Regions from separate parts of the Streptomyces sp. NPDC058279 genome, predicted to be linked through region 2. Evidence: riboswitches for the same ligand, from Rfam matches in the RefSeq annotation. Region 2 holds a riboswitch; the other holds the start of a gene.
The links. A riboswitch is a leader RNA that binds a small molecule or an ion and turns the genes downstream of it on or off. The one in region 2 is predicted to bind glycine.
Positions count from the first base shown of each region.

Region 1: it holds a riboswitch for glycine, as region 2 does, so the genes downstream of both, gcvT (glycine cleavage system aminomethyltransferase GcvT) here and gcvP (aminomethyl-transferring glycine dehydrogenase) in region 2, are expected to answer to the same signal.

Region 1 covers NZ_JBHVYA010000009.1:83,510-87,021, forward strand. Annotated here, with positions in the region: gene ACFVXJ_RS18895 (enhanced serine sensitivity protein SseB) at 1-485, opposite strand, end outside; gene ACFVXJ_RS18900 (AAA family ATPase) at 836-1,474, opposite strand; glycine riboswitch at 1,699-1,802, shown strand; gene gcvT (glycine cleavage system aminomethyltransferase GcvT) at 1,964-3,079, shown strand; gene gcvH (glycine cleavage system protein GcvH) at 3,225-3,512, shown strand, end outside.
Region 2 covers NZ_JBHVYA010000001.1:971,339-974,850, forward strand. Annotated here, with positions in the region: gene gcvP (aminomethyl-transferring glycine dehydrogenase) at 1-1,745, opposite strand, end outside; glycine riboswitch at 1,944-2,042, opposite strand; gene ACFVXJ_RS04695 (PRC-barrel domain-containing protein) at 2,161-2,547, shown strand; gene ACFVXJ_RS04700 (DNA polymerase IV) at 2,544-3,512, opposite strand, start outside.

The DNA of each region.
Region 1 (3,512 bases), on a different contig from region 2:
CGGAACTCCTCGGCGGCGGCGGTGAGGAAGTCCACCGGGTCGTCCTGCCAGTCGGGCTCGTAGAGCCGGACGCGGCCACCGGTGGCGGGGCCGTCGAGTGGGGTACGGCCGGTGCGGCAGAGTTCCGCGACGGCGGGCGGGGGGAGCGGGACGCCGACGGCGCCCTCGGGGTTGAGGGCGATGCCGAGCTGTGGGGGCAGGCCGCGGGCGAATTCGACGGCGGGGGCGACGGCGAAGTCCATGGCGGTGCCGACGCAGACGCGGAACTGGGCCTCGGAGCTGTAGACCGGGACGTACGCCGCGCCGCCGATGAGCATGGTCGGGAGGTTGAGGGCGGTGTGCTCGGGGCCGCCGCCGGTGGGCAGCGGCACCCAGACCGGGCTGCGGCCGAGCACCTCCAGGATCCGGGCGCCGGCGTCCGCCTGCCCCAGGGCCGCGCCGAGCACGTGTTCCAGCTCGTTGTCGGGCCACCCGCCGCCGTGCATCTGCCGCCTCCGCCTGTCGCTCCGCGTTGTCCCGCCGACCTTATTCCGTCGCCCTGACCCCCCGGGCCCCGGGTCGCCGGCTCGGCCCCAGCTCGCGGGCGCGAACTCAGCCTCGCCGGCGTTCGAGGCGTGGGGCCAGCATTTTCAGCCTCGCCGGCGTTTGAGGGGCGGGGGCGGGGGGGGGGCCCCCGGGCACCCCGCGCCGCCCGGCCCCCGGGGGGGGGCCCGCCGCCCCCGCCCCCCCCACACCCCGGGGCGGCGGGCCCCGGGGGTGTGCCGGGCCCCCGCGCCTCAAACGCCGGCGAGGCTGGATGTGCCGACCCGGCGCTGAAGGTGGCGCGGGGGACCGGTCAGGGGAAGGTGATGCCGGTGAGCGCGGCGGCGGAGCGGCGGTCGAGGAGGGTGACCGAGGCGCAGCCGGCCGGGGGGCGGCCCGCTTCCGCGGCGCGGATCAGGCGGGCCACCGCCGCCCGGTGGCGGGCGAAGGCGTACGCCGACACCCGCCGCCCCCGCTCCGCCTGCCCCGCCAACGCCTCCCCCGCGGTCGCGTCCAACAGCAGCAGATGCAACGCCCGGCCCCGCCGCCGCGCCGCCCGCGCCAGGAGCCGCCGTACCCACGCCCGGCTCCCGCAGTCGTGCACCACCACCGAAGCCCCCGAGCGCACCACCCGCCACAGCCCCCAGTAGTGCGCCGCCCGCACCACCGGCCGGTACACGGCGTACGGGACCGCCCCCGGCACCCGCCGCTCCCACCGCTCCCGGGTGTCCTGCGAGTCGATCGCGACGACCCCGGCGACCCGTCTGATCAGCGTGCTCTTGCCACCGCCGGGCAGGCCGGACACCACCACGATGTCCCCCGCCGCGAAGCCGAGCCGGCGCGGCCCCCGCGCCGCCGACCCCCGCAGGTCGCGGACCCGTCCCGGCCGCACCGACGCCGGTGCCCGACGCTGCGCCGGGACCCCGTCGAGCGTCCCCGTCAAAGCCGGCAATCCGAACCTCCGCACAGCGATCGCCTCCCCCGCACCTGAATGTAAAGAGACGGTAATCCGGCCCACCCGGTTCCACCCCGCCCACCCGCGCCCACCCGCGCCGCCCGCGCGCGCCCACTCAAGCCCCGCTCGGGTCCGCGCGGACTTTCGGGGCCGCCCGCCCGCTCCCGCCCACCTCGTGCAATGATGTGCGCCATCTGGACACCAACTGCATACCGGCCGCTTGAATCCGCGCGGGAGAGTCCCGGCACGCCGTGAGGTCGTGCCCGGGCGCCGAAGGAGCAAGTTCCTCCCTTGAATCTCTCAGGCCCCGTACCGCGTGGATGAGGCAGATCTGAAAAGCGGGCTGTTCGACAGCTCCACCCAAGGTGCAAGCCGACGACGCGTCCCGCCCGGTGCGGGAACTCTCGGCGAACCTCTCAGGTTCCGATGACAGATGGGGAGGATCGTCCTCGTCATGTCATGCCCTGGGACCCGGGAGCCACACCCATGAGCACTGCCCCCCGCCTGACCGCGCTCGACGCGCTGCACCGCTCGCTCGGTGCGACCATGACCGACTTCGCGGGCTGGGACATGCCGCTGCGCTACGCCAGTGAGCGCGACGAGCACACCGCCGTGCGCACGAAGGCCGGTCTCTTCGACCTGTCCCACATGGGCGAGATCACCCTGACCGGCCCCGAGGCCGTCAAGGCGCTGGACTACGCGCTGGTCGGCAACATCTCCACCGTGGGTGTCGGCCGCGCCCGCTACACGCACATCTGCCAGGAGGACGGCGGCATCCTCGACGACCTGATCGTCTACCGCCTCGGCGAGAGCGAGTACATGGTCGTCGCCAACGCCTCCAACGCCCAGGTCGTCCTGGACGCCCTGACCGAGCGCGCCGCCGGCTTCGACACCGAGGTCCGCGACGACCGGGACGCGTACGCGCTGATCGCCGTCCAGGGCCCGGAGTCCCCCGGCATCCTGGCCTCCCTCACCGACGCCGACCTCGACGGGCTCAAGTACTACGCGGGCCTGCCCGGCACGGTCGCCGGCGTCCCCGCGCTGATCGCGCGTACGGGCTACACCGGCGAGGACGGCTTCGAGCTGTTCGTCTCCCCCGAGCACGCCGTGGAGCTGTGGCAGGCGCTGACGAAGGCCGGCGAGGGCGTCGGCCTGGTCCCGGCCGGGCTGTCCTGCCGCGACACGCTGCGCCTGGAGGCCGGCATGCCGCTGTACGGGCACGAGCTGACCACCTCCCTGACCCCGTTCGACGCGGGTCTGGGTCGGGTCGTGAAGTTCGAGAAGGAGGTCGACTTCGTCGGTCGCCGGGCACTGGAGGAGGCCGCCGAGCGCGCCGCAACGAATCCGCCGCGCAAGCTGGTCGGTCTGATCGCCGAGGGCCGCCGGGTCCCGCGCGCCGGTTTCCCGGTGGTCGCCGACGGCGAGGTCATCGGCGAGGTCACCTCCGGCGCCCCGTCGCCGACGCTGGGCAAGCCGATCGCGATGGCGTACGTGGACGCGGCGCACGCCGCGCCCGGTACCTCCGGCGTCGGCGTGGACATTCGCGGTACGCATGAGCCTTACGAGGTCGTGGCCCTGCCCTTCTACAAGCGGCAGAAGTAGTTCCGCACCGACCCCGTACCGCGTCACCGCCGCACGGAGCCCCGTACGGCGGCCGTACCGCCGGCGTACGGCACCCGTACGGCGCTGTCCCAGTACCCGAGACCACCGTTCGTATCCACTCCCCCGCATCCAGGAGAATCAGGTCATGAGCAACCCCCAGCAGCTGCGTTTCAGCAAGGAGCACGAGTGGCTGTCGAACGCCGAGGACGGCGTCTCGACGGTCGGCATCACGGAGTTCGCGGCCAACGCGCTCGGTGACGTCGTCTACGCCCAGCTCCCCGAGGTCGGCGACACGGTGACCGCGGGCGAGACCTGTGGTGAGCTGGAGTCGACGAAGTCGGTCAGCGACCTGTACTCCCCCGTCACCGGTGAGGTCGTCGAGGCCAACCAGGACGTCGTCGACGACCCGTCGCTGGTGAACTCGGCTCCGTTC
Region 2 (3,512 bases):
AGCAGGCCCGCGAGCTCGCCCTGGGAACCGGCGTTCGGCTGGATCGAGACCTTGTCGTAGCCGGTGACCTCGCAGAGTCGTTCCTCCAGCTCGGTGATGAGCGTGAGGTAACCCTCCGCCTGCTCCACCGGGGCGAACGGGTGCATCTGGCCGAACTCGGGCCAGGTGACCGGCTCCATCTCGGTGGTCGCGTTGAGCTTCATCGTGCAGGAACCCAGCGGGATCATGCCGCGGTCCAGCGCGTAGTCCTTGTCCGCGAGCTTGCGCAGGTAGCGCAGCATGGCGGTCTCGCTGCGGTGCTGGTGGAACACCGGGTGGGTCAGGTAGGCGTCCGAGCGCAGCAGGCCCTCGGGCAGCGTGTCCTCGGTGGTGGCGTCGAGGGCCTCGATGTCGGCGGTGACGCCGAAGGCGCCCCAGACGGCCTCGATGTCGGCGCGCAGCGTGGTCTCGTCGCAGGAGACGGAGACGAGGTCGTCGTCCACCCGGTAGAGGTTGACCCCGCCCTCGCGGGCGGCGGCCACGACCTCGGCGGCGCGCCCGGGGACCCGGGCGGTGACGGTGTCGAAGTAGGCGCCGTGCACGACCTCCACCCCGCCGGCCGTCAGGCCCGCGGCGAGCAGGGCGGCGTAGCGGTGGGTGCGGCGGGCGATCGTGCGCAGGCCGTCCGGACCGTGGTAGACGGCGTACATTCCGGCCATGACGGCGAGCAGCACCTGCGCGGTGCAGATGTTGCTGGTGGCCTTCTCGCGGCGGATGTGCTGTTCGCGCGTCTGCAGCGCGAGGCGGTACGCCTTGTTGCCGTCCGCGTCGACGGAGACGCCCACCAGCCGGCCGGGCAGCGAACGGGCGTGCTTGGCCTGGACGGCCATGTAGCCGGCGTGCGGTCCGCCGAAGCCCATCGGGACACCGAAGCGCTGCGTGGTGCCGACGGCGATGTCGGCGCCCAGCTCGCCCGGGGAGGTCAGCAGGGTCAGCGCGAGCAGGTCGGCGGAGACGGTGACGATGGCACCGAGCTCGTGCGCCCGGTCGATGACCGGCTTGATCTCCCGCACGGCACCGGACGCGCCGGGGTACTGGAGCAGCACGCCGAAGACACCGCGCTCGGCGATCTCGGCCGGGATGCCCTCGGACAGGTCCGCGACGACGACCTCGACCCCGATCGGCTCGGCGCGGGTCTCGATCACGGCGATGGTCTGGGGCAGCGCGTCGGCGTCGATCAGGAAGACGCCGCCCTTGACCTTGCCGACGCGGCGGGCCAGGGACATGGCTTCGGCGGCCGCGGTGCCCTCGTCGAGCAGGGAGGCGCCGGAGGTCGGCAGACCGGTCAGGTCGGCGACGACGGTCTGGAAGTTCAGGAGCGCCTCCAACCGGCCCTGCGAGATCTCCGGCTGGTACGGGGTGTAGGCCGTGTACCAGGCCGGGTTCTCCATGACGTTGCGCAGGATCACCGGCGGCGTGAAGGTGCCGTGGTAACCGAGACCGATCATGGAGGTGAGGACCTGGTTGCGGTCGGCGAGCGAGCGCAGCTCGGCCAGCACCTCGGCCTCGGTCCGTGCCTCGGGCAGGTTCAGCGCGGCCGCGGTCTTGATCACATCCGGTACCGCGGCGGCGGTCAGTTCGTCCAGGGAGCCGTAGCCCACCTGGGCGAGCATCTTGGCCTGCGCCTCGGCATCCGGGCCGATGTGGCGCTGCTCGAAGGGGATGCCTCGCTCCAGCTGAGAGAGCGGAATGCGGTTGGCGGTCATGTACGGAGGCCTCCTGGTCGTACGACCTGCGAGGGGCACCACGGCGCGGGCACCCGGACGGCCTCCCCCTCTGTCATCTCAACCTGAGAGCTTCACCGGAGTCGCGGGAACGGGCCCACGAGATCCGGCTTTCACCGTCGGTGAGGAGGGGAACCGGCACTGCGCGCCCGGTACCCGCCCCTGCTTTCCAGAGTGGCCTCGTCACGTGCGGTACGTATGCCTGAGAGATTCCGGGGAGGATTTGCTCCTTCGGCGCCTCCGTCATGCTCACTCGGAGGACTCTCCCGCACAGGGTCAACAGCCGTCACCCAGCCTACCAGCGAGGATCTGGAAGCTCCCTCGAGTGGCCCCCTGCGCGGATATGCCCTTCTGTAGTCATTACGGAGGAGTTGCGACCACTTGGAGGGACCGGACCGTGCAGCCCGACATCGATCCCCGCAGTCTCATCGGCCGCAAGGCGTTCGACCGCAATGGCGCGAAGATCGGCACCGTGGACGAGGTCTACCTCGACGATGCCACCGGCGTACCGGAATGGGCGGCCGTCCGCACCGGCCTGTTCAGTCGGGACGCCTTCGTCCCACTGGAGCCCAGTGAGGTGGTCGACGACACCCTCCGGGTGCCCTTCGAACGCTCCCTGATCAAGGACGCCCCGGACTTCGGCGTCGGCCGCCACCTCTCCCCGGAACAGGAACTCCAGCTCTACCACCACTACGGGCTGGACGTGACGCTCCCCGCGGACTTCCACCACCCCCCGCCCGCGCAACAGCCCCGGGACTTCGGCAGCCTGGCCGGCGAAGGCTAGGGAGCGTCCGACACCCCCTGGTCCGAGCCCGGCTCCTCCTCCCCCACGAGCGGAAGCGGATCGGACGGCTCCAGCTCGGGGTCGTCCAGCCGGAAGGTCCGTACGCGCCCGGGCGCCGATCCGGGCCGTTCGAAGCGCACGGTCACCCGGCCCACCCCGCTGCCCTGGACCCAACCCGGGCCGTAGACCGCGTGCCGGACGTCACTGCCGGCCGGCCAACGGCGCTCGGCGGCCGGCTCCGGCGCCCGCCCGTCCCCGGTGGCCGGTACGGGTGCCACGGCCGGACCGGCCTCCCCACCCGGCAAACGCGCCCCGTCCGGCCCATCGGGCTCCCCCGTCCCCGCCGCGCCGGGGTCAGGGCCCTCACCCGTCGCCGGCGCGTCGGCCTGCGCGAACAGGTCCTCCTGCGTGTAGTCCGCGAGCCCAGTCACCCCGACGCCCAGCAGCCGCACCCCACCCGTGGTGTCCACGGACTCCAGCAGCCGGGCGGCCGCCTCCCGCACCACCACCGGGTCGTCGGTCGGGCCCCGCAGCGTCTCCGAGCGGGTCAGCGTCGAGAAGTCGTAGCGGCGCACCTTCAGCACGATGGTGCGTCCGGAGTGTCCCGAGCCGCGCAGCCGCCCCACGCAGCGGTCGGCGAGCCGCTGCACCTCGTACCGGATCCGCACCCGGTCGTGCAGGTCCACGTCGAAGGTGTCCTCCACGGACACGGACTTCGCGTCCCGCTCGGCGACCACCGGTCGGTCGTCCAGGCCCAGCGCCATCCGGTACAGCCCCGCACCGTGCGCCCGGCCCATCATGCGCACCAGCTCGTCCTCACCCGCCTCGGCCAGGTCCCCCACCGTGGTGATCCCGGCCCGCCGCAGGTGCTCCCCGGTGGCCGGTCCCACGCCCGGCAGGGTGCGTACCGACATCGGCGCGAGCAGTTCGCGCTCCGTGCCCGGCTCGATCACCAGCAGCCCGGC